Thermochromatium tepidum ATCC 43061: one gene and its partner. The protein of the gene in region 2 interacts with the protein of the main gene of each other region in a pairwise test. Links are inferred from orthologs where the notes say so. Each region holds a gene or a part of one and is shown on either strand. Other genes may lie near its edges.

Region 1 (9,824 bases), 1.3 Mb from region 2 along the record:
TCGATACCCAATGGACCGACGTCTTCGACAGCTACCTGCCGCCAACGGCCCACGGCATGAGGGATGACACAGACCAGGACCCACTGTCGAACCGCTCACGTCCGCAGACGCTCTGGGATCATTTGATCTGGCAGCTGAATCTCAGCCGTTTGAGCGAGCGCGATTTCATGATCGCCCAGGCCGTGGTCGACGCCATCGATGCCAACGGCTATCTGCGCGCCGATGTCGATGAACTGGTGGCCACACTCGCCGATCCCACGATCGGCGCCGATGAAGTCGAGACCCAGATCCATCGCGTCCAGTCACTCGACCCAGCTGGCGTCGGGGCGCGCAATCCGCGCGAGTGCCTGTTGATCCAGCTGCGCCAGCTGTCGCCCGAAACGCCCTGGCGCAACCTGGCCATCGCCGTGTGCGAGGCCGGATTCGAACATCTGCCGCGCGGCGACGTCACGGCCCTCTCACGCCTGCTCAAGGCGCCCGAGGACGACCTGACCCAGGCGCTCGATCTCATCCGCCGGCTCAACCCGAAGCCGGGCCGCTTGCTCGCAGAGACGCCCTCGGAGTACGTTGTACCCGACATCTTTGTGCGTAAGAAGGATGGCCGCTGGCAGGTCGAGTTGAACCCTGACATCACCCCCAGACTCAGGGTCAACGCCGACTATGCGCGCCTGGTACGCCGCGCCGACCAGAGCAGCGATGGCCAGACGCTCAAGAGTCACCTCCAGGAGGCGCGCTGGTTCATCAAAAGCCTGGCAAGCCGCAACGAAACTGTACTGCGCGTGGGCGCCAAGATCGTGGAGATGCAGCAGGACTTCCTCGAATACGGCGAAGTGGGGATGCGGCCCATGGTGCTGCGCGACATCGCCGAGGCCCTGAATCTGCACGAGTCGACCATTTCACGGGTGACCACGCAAAAATACATGCATACACCCCGAGGCACATTCGAGCTCAAGTATTTCTTCTCGTCCCACGTCAATACCACCTCTGGCGGCGAGTGCTCGTCGACGGCGATCCGCGCCCTGATCCGCAAGCTGATCGCGGGAGAATCCCCGCGCAGACCTCTCAGCGACAACAAGATCGCTGAGGAACTGGCAAGACAGGGCATCGACGTCGCACGCCTCACAGTCGCCAAATACCGTGAGGCTATGGGTATCCCGGCCTCGAGTGAGCGCAAACGCCTGGCTTAAACAGGCTGTTTGATTCTTTATCAAGGAGTTTAATGATGCAAATCAATCTGACGGGTCATCACATCGACGTCACCGATGCGCTGAAGTCCTATGTCGACAGCAAATTCGAGCGTCTGGCACGCCACTTCGACCACGTCATCAACGCCCATGTCGTCCTGAGCGTCGAAAAGCTCGAGCAGAAGGCCGAGGCCACACTCCATGTCAATGGCGGCAAGGTCTTCGCCGACTCTGTGCACGAGGACATGTATGCGGCCATCGACAGCCTGGTCGACAAGCTCGATCGCCAGGTCATCCGCTACAAGGAGAAGAAGAGCAGTCACCGCGGCGGAGCCGTCAAGACGGCCGAAGCGGAATGAGATCGGCCTCTCCAGTACCTTGGAAGCCGTGTCTTCCGAGGTGATGGAGGCAACACCCATCACACCTCGGTGGCCGGTGCCGCCGGCGCCTGAGGTGTCTTTACATCGAGAACACGACAGAGCGATCAGGCACCAAGTGCGCCCGTCCGCCCGAGGTACCCCAATCTATGACCAGCATCGAATGCCAGCAGCATCCTGGTTGGATCAGCCATTACCCCCGACCACCTGCGGGCGCGTCGGCGGTCAACAGGAGTTGGAGCCATGTTCGGCCCTGACCTGATCAACGAAGCCCGTATCGGATGCGGTCTCGAGATCGCCAGCAAGAAGCGTCTGCTCGAGACCCTCGCCGAACTCCTGGCCAGGGATCATCCCAGGCTCCAGCCCGAGACCGTCTTCGAGCATCTGCTCGAGCGTGAGCGCCTGGGCAGTACCGGACTCGGCCATGGCATCGCCCTGCCCCATGCGCGCATGAAGGACGTCGGCGAGGCGATCGGTGCCTTCGTGCAAACCGTCCGGGGCGTCGATTACGACGCGGCAGATGGCGAGCCGGTCGATCTGGCCTTCGCGCTGCTTGTGCCCGAGTTGGCCAACGAGGAGCATCTGCGGCTTTTGGCACACCTAGCCAGCCTGTTTAGCGACCCGAACGTGCGCGCTCGACTGCGTGAAGCCACCTCGCCTGCCGAGATCCTGCACGTCCTGAGCGCCTTCTAGACCCATGCGACCCGCCCGATTCGCATGATCGACAGCCTCCAGAGCGTCGTCATCCAGACCGGCGCCCAGCTCAAGCTGCGCTGGCTGACCCCAGAACCCCAGACCCCTCGTCCGTTGCGCGGGGTGGACCCAGAGCAGTCGCTGATCGGCTCGCTCAACCTCATCCACCCCAATCGACTCCAGGTCGTCGGCCCCCCCGAACAACGTTACCTGGCGGCACTTGGACGCACCGCCCACGACGAGGCGCTCGACAAGCTCTTCGCCGACCGGCCCGCCGCCGTGATCTTCAGCGATGGACTGGAACCGGGGGCCGATTTCTGCGAGCGCGCCCGCTCAACCCAGACCCCCCTGCTCGGGTCGCTGCTCGGCGATCAGGAACTCATCAACCATCTGCGCTATTTCCTCACCCAGGCCCTGGCCGAGCGCAAGACCATCCACGGCGTCTTCATCGAGGTGCTTGGGATGGGCGTGCTCCTGATCGGCGCGCCGGCCGTCGGCAAGAGCGAGCTCGCGCTCGATCTCATTACCCGCGGCCATCGGCTCATCGCCGACGATGCACCGCGTTTCGCCCGCATCGCCCCTGAAGTGATCGAGGGGAGCTGTCCGGAGACGCTTAGAGATTTCCTGGAGGTACGCGGTCTAGGGATCCTCAACATCCGCGCCATGTTCGGCGAGGGCGCAGTCCTACGTAACAAGACGCTCAACCTCGTCATCGATCTCCAGCCGCTGGCCCAAACCGAACTCGAGTGCATCGACAGGCTCACCGGCAGTCTATCGGCCATGAATGTGCTGGGCGTGGCCATCCCCAAGATCGTCATGCCGGTCGCCCCGGGTCGCAACCTGGCGATCCTGGTGGAGGCGGCCGTCAGACATCAGATCCTGCGCATCCGCGGCTATGATGCCGGCGTGGACTTCATCGACCGCCAGGCGCGCGCCATTCATCTGGACCGACCCGATCCACCCGTCGCCCGCGACTGATCCTATGCCAAATCGCTCGACAGGAGACCCGCCCATGCAGCTGATCATCCTCAGCGGTCTGTCCGGTTCCGGTAAGAGCATTGCGCTCCACACGCTGGAGGACATGGGCTTCTACTGCATCGACAATCTGCCCTTTTTCCTGCTCCAGGATCTGGTGTTCGGGTTGCGCGAGACGCTCGACGAGTCCTTCGGCAAGACGGCGGTCGGCATCGACGCGCGCGGCAATCTCGCGGCACTGCGCCAACTTCCTGAACTGGTGCGCGTCGCCCGCGAGCGCGGGATCGACTGCCGTGTGCTCTTTCTGGAGACCGCGCTGGAGATCCTGATCCAGCGCTATAGCGAGACCCGCCGTCGTCATCCACTCACCAATGGCGACCGCCCGCTCCGCGAGGCCATCCAGCTTGAACAGGAATTCCTGCAGCCGGTGCGTCGGCACGCCGACCTGGTGCTCGACACCACCAGAACCAATATGCATGAGCTGCGCGACCTGGTACGTGGCTGGCTGCTGAGCGGAGAGTCGCCCCGGATCTCGATCCTGCTCCAGTCCTTCGGCTTCAAGCATGGCGTGCCGCCCGACGTCGACTTCGTGCTCGATGTGCGCTGTCTGCCCAATCCGCACTGGGAGGCCGAGCTCAGGATGCTCACCGGGCTGGATCCCAGGGTGGCGCGCTTTATCGAATCCAGCCCCCAGGCGCTGGAGATGCGCGCCGATATCCTCGCCTTCTTCGAGCGCTGGGTTCCCCGATTCGAGACCGACGGGCGCAGCTATCTGACCATCGCCATCGGCTGCACCGGTGGTCAGCATCGTTCGGTCTACATGACCGAATGGCTCGGCGAGCACCTGAAGTCACTCGGTCATAGGGTCATCGTCCGTCATCGGGAGCTGGCGTGAGCGTCGGTATCCTGCTCCTTACCCATCGTCCCCTCGGGGAGGATCTGTTGCGTATCGCCAGCGAGATCCTCGGCCGGGTGCCGGACGGGATCGCCTGCTGTGAGGTCGTCAACGACACCCCACCCGATGAGATCCTCGACCGTTGCCGGTGTCTGGCCGAGACCCTTGACCAGGGCGAGGGCTTACTGGTGCTAACCGATCTCTATGGTGCCACACCGGCCAATGTCGCACGTGCGTTCGCCGACTCGCGCGCCCAGGTGCGTGTGGTCAGCGGTCTGAACCTGCCCATGCTGCTGCGCACCCTCAATTATGCCGCGCTCGATCTCGACCATCTGGCCGAAAAGGCCCTCAGCGGCGGTCGCGACGGTGTGCGCCGTGGCAACTGAGTCCGGCTTGATCCGCAGGCCACCTGGTCGATTCCAACGCATCCAAAGGCAGTTTGGGTACTAATCTTAAAGATCAGAAGGATCACAACTAGATGATTCGCCGAGAACTCGAGATCCGCAACAAGCTCGGGCTGCACGCGCGGGCCTCGGCCAAGCTGGTGCAATGCGCCAATCGCTTCGAGAGCGAGATCATGCTCGAGCGCTGCGGCCAAAGCGTCAACGGCAAGAGCATCATGGGGATCATGATGCTGGCTGCCAGTCAGGGCAGCAGGATCACGGTCGAGATCACAGGCAGGGACGAAGAGGAGGCCATAGCCGCTATCGAGCAACTCATACTGGACCGCTTCGGAGAACCAGAGTGACCCTCGCCTTCCAGGGTATCGGGATCGGCGCGTCGAATGCGATCGCGCTGGGTCCGGCCTTCATCGACATCAAAGGACAAAGGATCTTGACCCAAACGCCGATCCGCGCCGACGAGATCCAGGACGAGATCGCTCGCTTCGATCTGGCGGTCGAGGCGGCACGCCGCGCGCTCAAACGGGTGCATGCCCAGATCCCGCCGGACACACCGATTGAAATCGTCGAATTCATCGACACCCATCTGCTCATGCTCGAGGACACGGCGCTCATCGACGGCGTGCGCCATCTCGTGGCCGAGCAGCTATGCACCGCCGAATGGGCGCTGCAACGCCAGCGCGACATCCTAATCGCGGTCTTCGATCGCATGGATGACCCCTATTTGCGCACACGCCGCGACGATATCGAGCATGTCGTGCGCCAGATCCAGAGCTTTCTGCGCGGCGAGTCGAACGAACCGAATCTGGCGCAGCAGGATCTGGCCGGCCATGTCGTGGTGGCGCGCGACCTCATGCCCGCCGACGCCATCCTGCTGCATCATCGCGGCGCCGTGGCCTTCGTGACCGAGTACGGCGGACCCATGTCGCATACCGCGATCCTGGCGCGCAGTCTCGGCGTACCTGCGGTCATGGGGCTACACGACATCAGCCGCTATCTGCGCCCCGGGGAACTGCTGATCGTTGACAGCGCCAGCGGCACCGTCATCGCCAACGCCGACGCGCAACTCATCGCCGACTACCGTCGGCGCCTCAGCGCGATCCAGGCACGTCAGGGTCGCCTGCGCGCCCTCGTCAGCCGCCCGACCCGCACGCGCGACGGCGTCGAGATCCGGCTCCAGGCCAATCTGGAGCTGGCCGAGGACGTCGAGCTAGCCAAGATCAATGGCGCGCATGGTGTCGGACTCTATCGCACCGAATTCCTCTATATGAACCGCAGCGACCTGCCGGACGAAGAGGAACACCTGGCCGACTATAGCGCCATGTTGGCCGCGCTCGACGGACGTCCCCTCACCATACGCACACTCGATCTTGGGGTCGACAAGCACTGCGAGGCCCTGGCCCGCCCCGGCTCGAACGTCAGCAATCCCGCACTGGGGCTGCGCGCCATCCGGCTCTGTCTGAAGGAGCCCGAACTCTTTCGGCCCCAGGTGCGCGCCATCCTGCGTGCCTCGGCGCTCGGCCCGGTGCGGCTGATGCTGCCGTTGGTGACCAGCGTCCACGAGCTCGACCGTGCCCTGGCCATCATCGCCGAACTCAAGCGTCAGCTCGACCGCGATGGACTGGCCTATGACGATGCCATGCCGGTCGGCGCCATGATCGAGGTGCCGTCTGCCGCGCTCACCGCACGTGCCATTGCGCGCCGGATGGATTTTCTCTCGATCGGTACCAATGATCTGATCCAATACACCCTGGCCACCGACCGCCTGGACGACGCGGTCAACGATCTCTTCGACCCGGCGCATCCGGCCATCCTGCGTCTGATCCAGCTCACCATCGAGGCCGGACGCGCGCTCAACGTCCCGGTCGGGATGTGCGGTGAGATGGCCGGCGATCCGCGCTTCACGCGCCTCCTGCTCGGCATGGGGCTGCGTGAGTTCAGCATGCAGCCCGGCGCCCTGCTCGACATCAAGGAGATCCTGCTCGACTCGGATGTCGGCGCCCTGGCCAGGCGCGCCGAGCGACTCTTTGCCCAGATCGATGAGTTAGACTCCAGTGATCTGCTCTCGGCCTTCGAGTCGGTCTGAATGCCTGCTCACTCGAAACCGACCGGCGCTGCTTGGTGCCAGTGCGTCACGTGCTGGTAGCGGTGTGCCACATTGAGCAGACGGGCCTCTTGAAAGTAGTTGCCGATGATCTGCAAGCCGACCGGCAGGCCGTCGACGGGTTCAACCGGGATCGACAGCCCCGGCAATCCAGCCAGATTGGTGGCGATGGTGTAGATGTCGTTGAGATACATCGACACCGGATCGTCCAGCTTGGATCCGAGTGGAAAGGCAGTCGTGGGGCTGGTCGGCCCCATGATGACATCGACCTGCTCGAAGGCGCGCTTGAAGTCTTCGACGATCAGCCGACGGATCTTCTGCGCCTTGAGATAGTAGGCGTCGTAATAGCCGGCCGAGAGCACATAGGTGCCGATCATGATCCGACGCTGGACCTCGGGACCGAACCCCTCGGCGCGACTGCGCTCATAGAGGTCCAATAGGTCTTTCGGGTTCTCGCAACGATAGCCATAGCGTACCCCATCGAAGCGCGCCAGGTTCGATGAGCACTCGGCGGGCGCAACCACATAGTAGACGGGCACCGAGAGCGGACTGTTGGGTAGGCTGATCTCGATGATCTCGGCACCGAGCCGCTCATACTCCTTGATCGCGTCCATGACCACCTCACCGACGCGCGGATCGAGTCCCTCGCCGAAATATTCCTTGGGCAGACCGATGCGCAACCCTGTGATGTCGTCGTCGAGCGCGTCGACATAGTCAGGGACCGGGACCTCGGCGCTGGTCGAGTCGCGTTCGTCGAAACCGGCCATCTCATCGAGGATGAAGGCCGCATCCGCCGCCGAGCGCGCCATGACCCCAGCCTGATCAAGCGAAGAGGCAAAGGCGATCATGCCCCAGCGTGAACAGCGTCCATAGGTCGGTTTGATCCCGGTGACGCCGCACAGTGCCGCCGGCTGGCGGATCGAGCCGCCAGTGTCGCTCGCGGTGGCCGCTGCGCACAGCCGCGCGGCCACGGCTGCCGCCGAGCCGCCCGAGGAACCACCCGGAACTCGGGTCTGGTCCCAGGGATTCCTGACCGGACCATACCAGCTCGTCTCATTGCTCGACCCCATGGCGAACTCATCCATGTTGGTCTTGCCAAGCACCACAGCCCCGGCCGCCGCCAGCCGCTCGACGATGGTCGCATCATAGGGGGCAATGAAGTTATCGAGCATCCGCGAACCGCAGCTGGTCTTGAGTCCCTGGGTGCAGAAGATGTCCTTGTGGGCGATCGGGATGCCGGTCAGCGGCCCGGTCTCACCCGATCTGAGCGTCCGGTCGGCGCGCTCGGCCGCCGCAAGCGCCGATTCGGTCGCGACCGTGATGAAGGCGTTTAGCATCGGATCGAGCCGCGCGATGCGCTCCAGATAATGCTGCGTCAGCTCGACGCTGGAATAGGTACGTAGCCGCAGATCCGCGGCCATTTGCGCAATGGATTTGTTCTGCATCAGTCGATGACCTTCGGAACCAGATAGAGTCCAGCCTCGGTCAGGGGGGCGATGGACTGAAAGCGTTCGCGTTGATTGGTTTCATTGGGGACATCCGGACGCAGACGCTGGGTCATGTTCAGCGGATGGGCCAGGGGTTCGATGCCCGAGGTATCGACGGTATCCATCCGGGCGACCAGGTCGAGGATATTGGAAAGATCCGCCGCATAGCGCGCGCGCCGCTCGGGAGCGACGGCGAGCCGGGCCAAATGGGCGATCTTGTCGATGTCGGATAAGCTCAGTGACATGTTGGACAGCCGTTGGCGATGAAATTGGTTGAAAATAGCACAAATGAGCGTTCGGGCGGGCCACTCGACCCGAGGGTCCGGCGGAGCGACACAGCGGGCGCCTTGCCGATCGAGGTTCACGTTGCTAGATTAGCGCCCCAATTATCCAGGGATCCCGTATCGGAACCGAGATCCGGCTCACTCATCCTCGGCGACGCCGCGCCCATCCAAGGCGTTCCTTTACCACCCGGAAGGTGTCTTTACTGATGTTTTTCAGAAACATTCGCGGAATGTTCTCCAATGACCTATCGATCGACCTGGGGACCGCCAATACACTGATCTATGCCCGTGGCCGCGGCATCGTACTCAATGAACCCTCGGTCGTGGCCATCCGGCACGAACGCCATGGAGGAACCAAGACGGTGGTGGCCGTCGGCGAGGAGGCCAAGCAGATGCTCGGGCGCACCCCTCAAAACGTCACCGCGATCCGGCCGATGAAGGACGGCGTCATCGCCGACTTCACCGTCACCGAGAAGATGCTCCAGTATTTCATCCACAAGGTCCATGAAACCAGCTTCCTGCGTCCCAGCCCGCGCGTGCTCATCTGCGTGCCCTGCGGCTCGACCCAGGTCGAGCGCCGCGCCATCAAAGAATCGGCCGCGGGCGCTGGGGCGCGCGAGGTCTATCTGATCGAGGAGCCCATCTCGGCCGCCATCGGTGCCGGACTGGCGGTGCACGAGCCACGTGGCTGTATGGTCATCGACATTGGCGGCGGCACGGCCGAGGTGGCAGTGATCTCACTGAGCGGCATCGTCTATGCCGAGTCGGTGCGAGTCGGGGGCGATACCTTCGACGATGCCATCATCAACTATGTGCGCCGTAACTATGGCACCCAGATCGGTGAGGCCACCGCCGAACGCATCAAGCACAGCATCGGCTCGGCCTTCCCCGGCAATGAGGTACTGGAGATCGACGTCAAGGGCCGTAGTCTGGCCGAGGGCGTGCCGCGCAGCTTTACGCTTAACAGCAACGAGATCCTCGAGGCCTTGCAGGAGCCGTTATCGATGGTGGTCCAGGCGGTCAAGATGGCGCTCGAAAAGACCCCACCCGAGCTGGGCGCCGATATCGCCGAGCGCGGCATTGTGCTGACCGGCGGGGGTTCGCTCTTGCGCGGCTTCGACCGGCTGATCGAGGAGGAAACCGGGCTGCCGGTGATCGTGGCCGAGGATCCGCTGACCTGTGTTGCCCGTGGCGGCGGCATGGTGCTGGAGATGCTCGACTCCCAGGAGAGCGCCCTATTCGCGACCGAATGACATGACTCGGCCGCCAGTTACCAGCCGCCAGCGACCAGCCGAAGGAATGTTCTGGCTGGAGGCTGAAGGCTTGGAGCTGAACGCTGGAGGCTGGAAGCTGAGGTGCTGCCGTCATCAAACCGCTGTTCAATCCAGGTCCGTCACTCAATGCCCGCGTCATCCTGGCGATTC
Region 2 (9,765 bases):
CCCGCACCTGTCTGCGTCCAGATATCGGCTGCTTCGTGCTCTTCGACGGGAGCTTCTCGGGACTGGTCATCATGAATTTCTCGGCGCCGGCTGCTATGGAACTCTATCGCGCCTACATGATGAGCATGGGGATGCCGGAGTCCGAACTGGCGACTCAGCATACCTCCGACGAGGTCGGCAACATGCTCGGCGAGCTGATGAACCAGATTGTCGGTGATTTCACGGGCAATGTGGGCAGCGAGCTCCTGGTCTCGATCAATCAGAATCAGCCCAAGATGCTCACCATCAACAAGGAGGTGGTGGTCAGTATCGACACCAATCTGGATCGCGCCCAGGCGCGGCGGGTCTCATTCACGACCGCCAATCGCAATGTCTTCTACATGGAGCTGGCGATGGATCGCACCGAGTTCATCCAGCTCCATGAGTTCGAGCGCGAGGAGACCGATCCCGACCGCATCGTCGAGCAGGTCGGTCAGCAGGGGGCGCTGACGAGCACGAGCAGCCAGTCGCTCGTCGATCAGTCGCTGCTCGATGAGCTGGGACTCTGAGATCGGAGCCACCGAGGCCCGGCTCGGCACCGCGCATCGGCGCTCTGGAATGGATGGGGCTTGCGCCGCTCAATGCCCCGTCATCGCCCGCGCGCGCGCGATGAGCTCATCGATCTCGCGTTCGGCCATCGCCCAGTCCTCGGCCTCATGGCCGGGGGCAAAGTTGCGCTTCTCGGCCTTGTAATAGGCGGCCTCGCGGATCATATCCTGGCGCTTCTCTTCGGAGACCGTCGCCAATTCGTGCAGATGACCCTGGTGATCCGAGAGGCTAGGGCTGGCAGCGGACTGACCGCGCTTGGGGGTGGCGGCTGGCGTCGCCTTGGCGGTGGTTGCCCTCTTGCCCGCCGATCTTGCCGTGCCCTTGCCGACCGGAGCAGATTCAGGTTTGTCAGGGGCGGCGGTGGTAGAAGGCCCAGACGCTGAAGCCCGGCCCTTGATGGCCGTGGTCTTCTTGGTCACCGCCTTTTTGGCCGCCGTTTTCTTCGTCACGATCTTGTCGTCAGCCATGTCACTTGCTTGCCTCTACGATTCGGGGTGGCGATCAATAGGATACACAACAATTGCTAATTCGCCGTGGTTTTTGTATCGCGCCTGATCCGTCGCTCCAGTGGATTGACCGGATGGCCACAGCCTTAATCCCTGTCACATATGGGACGATGAGATCGCGCATCTCCACGACATTGACTATCGCATGTCAATAATCGATGGGGTTCGATTAAAGACCATGGATTCGTTGGTGAATCCAGACGTTCGGCTTTGATATCCTTGACCGTCATCCCAAGCCGTCATCGTGGAGCTCTCATGGCAACAGTCCATCACGCGCTCGTGTTGAATCTCCACCAACCCCTGGGCAATCTCCAGGACTTGCTGGAACACCAAAACTGGGAGGCCCGTGAGATCCTGTTTGCCCTCGATCGCATCCCGCGCAGTCTCTGGGGACGCGAGGAACTCGCCCGCGTCCATCTGTCGCTGTCTGGAACCTTGCTGGAGACGCTGTCCGACCCGGCCTTCCAGGGGCGGGTCTATGGCATCGTCGATTGTGGCTCGTTGCTGTGGCACTTCCAGAATCTGGCCCTGTTCGAGGTTCTGGGGACGGGGTACTTCCACCCGGTGTTGCCACTCATCCCGGAGGCCGACCGGCGTGAGCACCTGGCGCGCTGGCTCGACATCGCCCGCCATCTGCTGTGGCGTCCGCAGTTTCAGGGCTTTTGGCCGCCCGAGATGGGGTTCTCGATGGAGCTCATCCCCCTGCTGAAGGCGTTCGGCTATCGCTATGTCTTCGTCGATAGCGAGCACGTCGAACCGGTCGGTGAGATGAGCTGGCAAGAACTGCGCTATCGTCCGCATCTCGCTCGCTATGGCGAGGATGAGATCATCGTCATCGTGCGCGATCGCGAACTCTCGGATGCCCAGGAGTCCGGCATGGACGTCGACTGGTTCCTCAACGAGGTCGCCGAACGCACCAAGTGGTGCGATTTCGAGCCTCTGGTCACCACCTGCACCGATGGCGAGAACGGTGGCTGGTTCCGCAACGTCAACCCCAGCGCCAACTTCTGGGGTGCCTTCTATCTGCCGCTGCTGGATCGGATCGCGGCGGGCGAGGCCAAGGTGCGTCCGACCTTCGTCAGCGACTATCTCGACGAGTACGGCGCGCATGGCGAGGTGCGGGTCCGCACTGGGGCCTGGAACACCGGCTGGCATCATGGACGCGACTTTACCCAATGGATGGGGTCAGAGCGCCAACGCCGGGCGGTCGCCGACTACGCCGAGGTCAGCCGCATGGTCCATGACGCGCGCTGGTTCGCCGGCGAGCGTGGCGTCACCACGGGGCCAGAGTCGGACGCCCTGGCCGAGGCGCTCTGGCATCTGTTGCGCGCCGAGACTAGCTGCAACCTCTACTGGGGTGAGGCCTGGGTGCCACGCGCCGAGGCCGATCTGCATGCCGCCCGTCAGGCCCTGGAGCGCGCGCTGAGTCTGGCCACAGCGGCACGGGAGGCCGCCGATGCGCCATCGGCGCCCCACGCGGTGCCCGAGGCCAGTGCCCCAGCCGCTGTCCCGGGGCCACGGCCCCAAGCAACCTCTACCGAATTACTCGCCAACCAACCTGAAGGAGCCGACCTTGAACGCCATGCCTGAATACATTGGAGACGTGCCCAATCTGTCCGGCCAGGAGGCCGAGGTCGCGCGGGTCGTTGCGCGCGGACGCGAGCGCGCGCTATTCGCCAAGCGGGGCGGGATCGATTTCGGTGCCATCCGGGCCGCTACCGCCATCGCGCTGCACCAGCATCAGCCGCTCATCCCCGCTGGCGGTACGGATCTGCGCACCGCTGCGCTCATCAGCAATCTCCAGTACATGATGGAGAACCAGCATATCGGCGACAACCACAATGCGCCGACCTTCGTCTGGTGCTACAAGCGCATGGGTGAATTCATCCCGCAGCTGATCCAGGAAGGCCGGTCGCCGCGGGTGATGCTTGAATACTCCGGCACCCTGCTGCATGGTCTGCGCAAGATGGGTGAGCATCATGTCATCGATGCCCTCAAGACCATCACCTGCAACCCGGACTATCACTGGGCGGTCGAGTGGCTCGGCATGCCCTGGGGTCATGCGGTCGCTCCCTCCACCCCAGTGCAGGACTACCGGCTCCATGTGCGCGCCTTCCAGCATCACTTCGCCGCCATCTTCGGCTGGGAGGCGCTGGAGCGGATCCGCGGCTTCTCGCCGTCCGAGATGGCGCTTCCCAATCATCCCGATGTCGCCTACGCCTTCGTCAAGACCCTGGTCGATTGCGGCTATCAATGGGTCCTGGTCCAGGAACATACGGTGCATCAGCTCGGCAGCGAGCGGCATCCCGAGCGCCCGCACATCCCGCACCGGCTGGTTTGCACCAACTCACACGGCGAGACGGCGAGCATCATCGCCATCATCAAGACCCAGGGGTCGGATACCAAGCTCGTGGCCCAGATGCAGCCCTGGTACGAGGCCCAGGGATTGAACCGGGTCGATCTGGCCGGGCACTCGATCCCGCCGCTCGTGACCCAGATCGCCGACGGCGAGAACGGCGGGGTGATGATGAACGAATTCCCGCCTAAGTTCATGGAGGTGGTGCGTGCCGCCAGCCATTCGCAGGTCCCGCTGATGAACGTCAGCGAGTATCTGGAACATCTGTTCGCACTTGGCATCCAAACGACTGATCTACCCGAGATTCAGCCGCTGTTCCACGCGCGCATCTGGTCGCGGATGCAGCCGGGTGAGGGACCCGAGAAACTCAATCGAGTGATCGAGGAGCTCAAGCGCGAGGATGGGCGCTTTCACATGGAAGGCGGGAGCTGGACCAACGATCTGTCTTGGGTCAGGGGCTATGAGAATGTGCTCGGCCCGATGGAAGAGGCAAGCTCGCGCTTCCATGAGCGGGTGTTGCGTCCCGGGATCCCGACCGATCACCCGGCCTATCGCAACGCGCTCTTTCATCTGATGGTCTCTCAGACAAGCTGCTATCGTTACTGGGGTCAGGGCCTCTGGACCGATTATGGGCGCGAGGTCTGCCGACGCACGATCGAGATCATCGAGCACGATTTTGCAAAACCTTAATGTTTCTTGGAGAAGATGATGGATGTCAAAACATCCTTGAAGAATCTGGACCTCGCCAAACAGCTCACCAATCCCTTCGGGCAGTTGATGAAGCTCTATCATCCCAGGGTCTGGCGTGAAAAGGGACTGATGTGGACCGGCGGGCTGTTCATCGTCACCTATCTGGTGGTGGTCCTAGTGCTCGGAATGATCTGGTCGCGCTCACCCAATACCTTTGACGTGCGTGCCAATGCGTTGGCGATGGTCGAGGGTGACGAGACGCGCCTGGTCACGGGCAGCTATACCACGGCGACCGCCATCCGCATCGCCAAGACCCTGCTGGACAAGCCGGGCGGCTATCTGAGCAACGACAGAACCCCGCCCGGCGTCTATCTTGACAACATCCCGAACTGGGAATTCGGCGCCCTGACCGAGCTGCGCGATCTGGCCAATGCGCTGCGCAATGAGCTCAGCCGCGCCCAGTCGCAATCGCTTGAGGACCGTGACCTGCAGATCGCCCAGCCACAGTTCAACTACAACTCAGACTCCTGGATCCTGCCATCGACCGAGTCGGAATACCGTAAGGGGATCGAGGCCCTTGAACGCTACATGCACCGGCTTTCCAGACGTGAGGCCCAGTTTTTTGCCCGTTCCGATAACCTGCGCGCCTATTTGCAGGTGGTCGAGAAACGATTGGGCAACCTGGCCCAGCGTCTGTCCTACGCGGTCGGTCAGGACGATCTAGATACCGATCTGGCCGGGGATCCGGGCGCGCGGCGCGCGAACGGCACCTCGGACCAGATGCACAGGCGCACGCCCTGGCTTCAGATCGATGATGTCTTCTTTGAGGCGCGCGGCTATACCTGGGCGCTCATTCACACCCTACAGGCCATGGCGCTGGACTTCGAGAACGTGCTCAAGACCCGCAACGCCCAGGTCTCGCTGGAGCAGATCATCAGAAAGCTGCAAAGCACTCAGGATCCGATCTGGAGTCCGCTCATCCTCAACGGCACGGGGTTCGGTCTCATGGCCAACCATTCGCTGGTGATGGCCTCTTACATCTCGCGCGCCAACGCTGCCATCATCGACCTGCGCCGGCTGCTGGAGCAGGGCTGAGGTTCGTCATCTGAGACCCGGGTCGCAGTCCCATGACGGCGGCCCAGACGGTCTCGTCCCCCTCGCCCGTGCGCGAGGGGCGGGTTCAATCAGCGCTTGCCAAGACGATGCAAGGTGTTTACAGAAAGGTCACACCGACCTGGAACAGCCGCTCGACCTCCTGGATACGGCGCTTGTCTTGCAAAAAGAGGATGACATGATCCTCAGACTCGATGACGGTCTCACCGTGCGCGATCAACACCTCGTCGCCGCGCACCAAGGCACCGATGCTGGCCCCCTTGGGTAGTTTCAGTTCTGAGATTCGCCGTCCGACCACCTTGCTCGAGGTCGGGTCGCCATGGGCGATGGCCTCGATCGCCTCGGCTGCACCACGGCGCAATGAATGCACCATGACCACGTCGCCGCGTCGCACATGTTTGAGCAGGCTGCCGATGGTGGCCTGCTGGGGCGAGATGGCGATATCGATGACGCCGGACTGGACCAGGTCAGCATAGGGTGGACGGTTGATGAGCGCCATCACCTTGCGCGCCCCGAGTCGCTTGGCCAGCATCGCCGAGATGATGTTGGCCTCGTCGTCGTTGGTGACGGCACAAAAGACATCCGTGTTCTCGATGTTTTCTTCCAGCAGTAGTTCCTGATCGGCCGCATCGCCATGGAGCACGATGGTGCGTTCTAAGTCCTCAGCGATCTGTTTACAGCGATTCAGGTCGCGTTCGATGAGCTTGACCCGGAAGTTTGGTTCGAGCGCCTTGGCCAGGCGGGTGCCGATATTGCCGCCACCGGCGATGATCAGACGCTTGTAGGACGGATCGAGCCGGCGCAGTTCGCCCATCACGGCGCGGATGTGTTCCGGCGCGGCGACAAAAAACACCTCGTCGTCGACCTCGATCCGGGTGTCGCCTTCGGGCTGGATGGCGTGGTCCTGACGATAGATGGCCGCGACGCGTGCCTGGATATGCGGCATGTGTTCGTGCAGGGTGCGCAGCTTCTGACCGACCAGTGGCCCGCCGTGGAAGGCACGCACCGCGACCAGACGGATCCGCCCACCGGCAAAGTCGAGCACCTGGAGTGTGCCCGGATTCTCGATCAAACGGATGATGTAATCCGTGACCAGGGCCTCGGGGCTGATGGCCACATCGATCGGCAGCGCCTCGGTGCCGAACAGCTTGGGCTGGTCGAGGAAGCTCTGGGCGCGCACCCGTGCGATCTTGGTCGGGGTATGGAAGAGCGTATGGGCCACCTGACAGGCGATCATGTTGGTCTCATCGCTGTTGGTGACGGCGATGATCATGTCGGCATCCTCGGCGCCAGCGCGCATGAGGACGTCGGGATGGGCGCCATGACCCTGCACCGTGCGCAGATCGAAGCGATCCTGGAGGTCGCGCAGCAGATCGGCGTCCTGATCGACCACGGTGATGTCGTTGGCCTCGCTGACCAGATTGGCGGCGACCGAGGAACCGACCTGACCAGCGCCGAGGATGATGATCTTCATGGAGTGATCGGTCTCCAGCGATCAGCTGGCAGTGGATCGCTGGCGGCTGGCGGTTGAACGCTCATCTCCGCTCCTTGATCTCGATCCCGAGCGAGCGCAGCTTGCGATAGAGGTGGGTGCGTTCCATGCCTGCCTCCTTGGCCATCTTGCTGACATTGCCCTGGTGCTTTTCGAGCTGATAGTCGAGATAGGCCTTCTCGAACTGTTCACGCGCCTGACGCAGCGGCTGATCGAATGAGACCAGGCCATCGAGTGTCTGGATCTGGATCGGCGGTGGGGCGCCGAGTGCGCTCTCGACCTCCTTTTGGGTGATCTCATCACCGGCCCCCAGGATCAGCAGCCGCTGGACGAGGTTCTTGAGCTCACGCACATTGCCCGGCCAGCTATAGTTGCGCAGAAAATTCTGGGCACCGACACTGAAGCGGCGGTAGGGCAGCTTCTCGTGGGTGGCAAAATAGTCGAGATAGAAATTGAGCAGATCTGGCACATCCTCGGCATGTTCGGACAGCGGCGGGATGTGCAGTGGCACCACGTTGAGGTGATAGAACAGATCCTCGCGGAAGCGTCCGGCGCGCACCTCATCTTCCAGATTGCGCTGGGTGATGGCGATGATGCGCACGTCGATGCGCACCGGCTCACTGCCGCCGACGCGCAGAAAGGAGCCGCTGTCAAGCGCCCCAAGCAACTTGGACTGGGCATCCCATTCCATGTCCGCCACCTCATCGAGCAGCAGGGTTCCGCCGGCGGCCTTCTCCAGGCTGCCGTAATGGGTGTGGTCGCCCTCCTCGACGCCGAACAGCTCGCGCGCGGCGTTGCCGCCGGCCAGTGATGAGACACCCAGATCGATGAAGGGGCGCTCGCGGCGGGCGCTCTGCGAGTGCAGATAGCGTGCGAAGGTCTCACGCCCGCTGCCGGCTTCGCCTGTGATCAGCACCCAGGTGTCATGCTGGGCAATGCGCTTGACCTGCTCGCGCAGACGCTGCATGACCGCGCTGCGTCCGACCGGCTCATGGACCAGGGGTGCACGCCGCTTGAGCCTGATGTTTTCCTGCTGGAGTTTGGCCGCCTCGAGCGCACGCTCGACCGTCAGCAACAGCTTGGCCATCGACAGCGGCTTTTCGAGGAAGTCATAGGCCCCGAGCCGGGTGGCCTCGACCGCCGTCTCCACGGTACCATGACCCGACATCATGATGACCGGACAGGGCAGGCCATCGTCCTCGGCCCATTCCTTGAGCAGTGAGATGCCGTCGATGTCGGGCATCCAGATGTCGAGCAGGATCAGGTCGGGACGGCGGTCGCGCAGGGCGTGTCGCGCGGCCTCGCCGTTCTCGGCCACGGCCACGGCATAGCCTTCATCCTCGAGGATCTCCTTGACCAGGCCGCGGATGTCGGGTTCGTCGTCGACGACCAGGATATGGATTGCGCTCATGCTTCGTGTTGCTCCCGAGCATGGACCGCCGGGGTAGCGGTCGCTTGCCAGACTGGGATCCGGACCCGGATCAGGGCGCCCGAATCGCGATTCTCGACGCTGATCATACCGCCATGTTCCTCGATGATCTTCTTGACGATCGCCAGACCCAAACCCGTGCCCTTGGTCTTGGTCGTGACATAGGGTTCAAACAGCCGGTCCATGAGCGAGGGGTCAAATCCCGGACCATTGTCGGCGACACTGAACTGCACATAGGGCTTGTCATCGGCCTGGATGAGCTCAGTTCTGACCTCGATCAGCGCCTCGGCACGGCCTTCCAGGGCCTCTTGGGCGTTTTTGATCAGATTATGGATGACCTGTCGCAGTCGCAAGGGATCACCCCGCACCCGGGCCTCGGGGGCGTCAAGCCTGATCCTGAGTGCCGGCACGCCAGCGCTGCGATAGAGATCCAGTACTTCGCGCGCCAATTGGTCGAAGACCAGGGGTTCGGCCTGGGGCCTGGGGCTCTTGGCATAGTCCGAGAAGTCGTTGACCATCGCCTTCATGGCCTCGACCTGTTGGATGATGGTACCTGTGGCGCGCTCGATGATCCGTGCGTCGGTCTCATCGGCCTTGGCCAGCAGCTTGTGACGCAGACGCTCGGCCGAGAGCTGGATCGGGGTGAGCGGGTTCTTGATCTCGTGGGCGAGCCGGCGCGCGACCTCGGCCCAGGCTGCATTGCGTTGGGCGATGATCAATGAGGTGATGTCGTCGAAGACCACCACGTGACCGCGCTGGTCTGAGTCTGGGAGTGGCAAGGGGCTGCCGCGGCACAGGAGGGTCTGACTGGTCTCGTCGCGCTGTAGCGTCACCTCGGCGCGCCAGGGCTGGGCCGCGGCGAGATGGCGGCGCACCGTCTCGGTCCAGGGCAAGAGCCAGGGGGCGACGCGCTCCAGAGACTCGAGCCCGATCGGTTCTGCGGTCTCTGCAAGCCCCAGGATCTGGAGCGCGGCCGGATTGGCGGTACGCAGTCGCTGCCGTTCGTCAAGGGCCACCACACCCGAGGATAGACGCCCGAGGATGGTCTCCAGATAGTTGCGCTGGGTCTCGATCGCCTGTTTGCTGCGGGCCGCGGCATCGCGGGCCTGGGCGATGCGCTGCGACATGGCGTTGAAGGAGGCGACCAGGAAGGTCAGTTCGTCGTCGTGACTGGGGAGTCGGATCTGCTGTCCATACTCGCCCTCTGAGATCGAGCGGGTGGCGCGGGCGATGTCGGCAATGGGGGCGACCAGCCGACGCGCGGTGTGGAAGGCAGCGATGAGCGCGGCCATGAGTCCGAATACGAGCACCAAAGAGAGCGTGAGCGAGAAACTCAGCTTGAGCGATTGGCGCAGATAGGCCAGCTCCGTATAGCGGTTGTAGGCGTTCTCAAGCCGGGTAGACAGCTCGGTGATGCGCTCCGAGGTCGGAAAGACGCCCTGGATCAGCATGTCCCGCCCGCGCGGATCCCGGACCAGGGTGCGCACCACCAGCTCGTTGCTCGGCGTGGTCTCGAGCCCGACATAGTTGGTGCCGGCCCGCACGCTGTGATGGATCTCGCGTTCGGTCTGACTGGGAACCAGTTGGGTCG

Evidence for each region.
Region 1: the proteins of trkA (region 2) and E6P07_RS10735 interact in binary tests that used the Escherichia coli proteins (3 or more experiments, as listed by UniProt). The link is inferred for Thermochromatium tepidum ATCC 43061 from one-to-one orthologs.

What each region holds. Positions count from the first base shown.
Region 1 is NZ_CP039268.1:2,329,307-2,339,130, forward strand. The notes cover bases 538-3,529. They hold E6P07_RS10735 (PTS sugar transporter subunit IIA), read left to right. Parts: upstream 538-1,804; coding sequence 1,805-2,254; downstream 2,255-3,529. Other genes in these bases: E6P07_RS10725 (RNA polymerase factor sigma-54), read left to right, coding at 538-1,187; hpf (ribosome hibernation-promoting factor, HPF/YfiA family), read left to right, coding at 1,223-1,543; hprK (HPr(Ser) kinase/phosphatase), read left to right, coding at 2,279-3,232; rapZ (RNase adapter RapZ), read left to right, coding at 3,267-3,529. In the rest of the region: more of E6P07_RS10725, read left to right, coding at 1-537; more of rapZ, read left to right, coding at 3,530-4,124; E6P07_RS10750 (PTS sugar transporter subunit IIA), read left to right, coding at 4,121-4,510; E6P07_RS10755 (HPr family phosphocarrier protein), read left to right, coding at 4,603-4,872; ptsP (phosphoenolpyruvate--protein phosphotransferase), read left to right, coding at 4,869-6,611; Asp-tRNA(Asn)/Glu-tRNA(Gln) amidotransferase subunit GatA, read right to left, coding at 6,620-8,074; Asp-tRNA(Asn)/Glu-tRNA(Gln) amidotransferase subunit GatC, read right to left, coding at 8,074-8,361; E6P07_RS10775 (rod shape-determining protein), read left to right, coding at 8,607-9,653; rod shape-determining protein MreC, read left to right, coding at 9,776-9,824. UniProt on the Escherichia coli protein: Seems to have a role in regulating nitrogen assimilation.
Region 2 is NZ_CP039268.1:982,662-992,426, forward strand. The notes cover bases 4,541-7,473. They hold trkA (Trk system potassium transporter TrkA), read right to left. Parts: upstream 6,728-7,473; coding sequence 5,354-6,727; downstream 4,541-5,353. Other genes in these bases: E6P07_RS04605 (DUF2333 family protein), read left to right, coding at 4,541-5,235; E6P07_RS04615 (sigma-54-dependent transcriptional regulator), read right to left, coding at 6,789-7,473. Also shown: E6P07_RS04585 (DUF3334 family protein), read left to right, coding at 1-548; E6P07_RS04590 (DUF2934 domain-containing protein), read right to left, coding at 618-1,055; E6P07_RS04595 (polysaccharide deacetylase family protein), read left to right, coding at 1,350-2,684; E6P07_RS04600 (glycosyl hydrolase family 57), read left to right, coding at 2,668-4,140; more of E6P07_RS04605, read left to right, coding at 4,159-4,540; more of E6P07_RS04615, read right to left, coding at 7,474-8,156; E6P07_RS04620 (sensor histidine kinase), read right to left, coding at 8,153-9,765. UniProt on the Escherichia coli protein: Part of the constitutive potassium transport systems TrkG and TrkH. May regulate the transport activity of TrkG and TrkH systems. Binds to NAD(+) and NADH.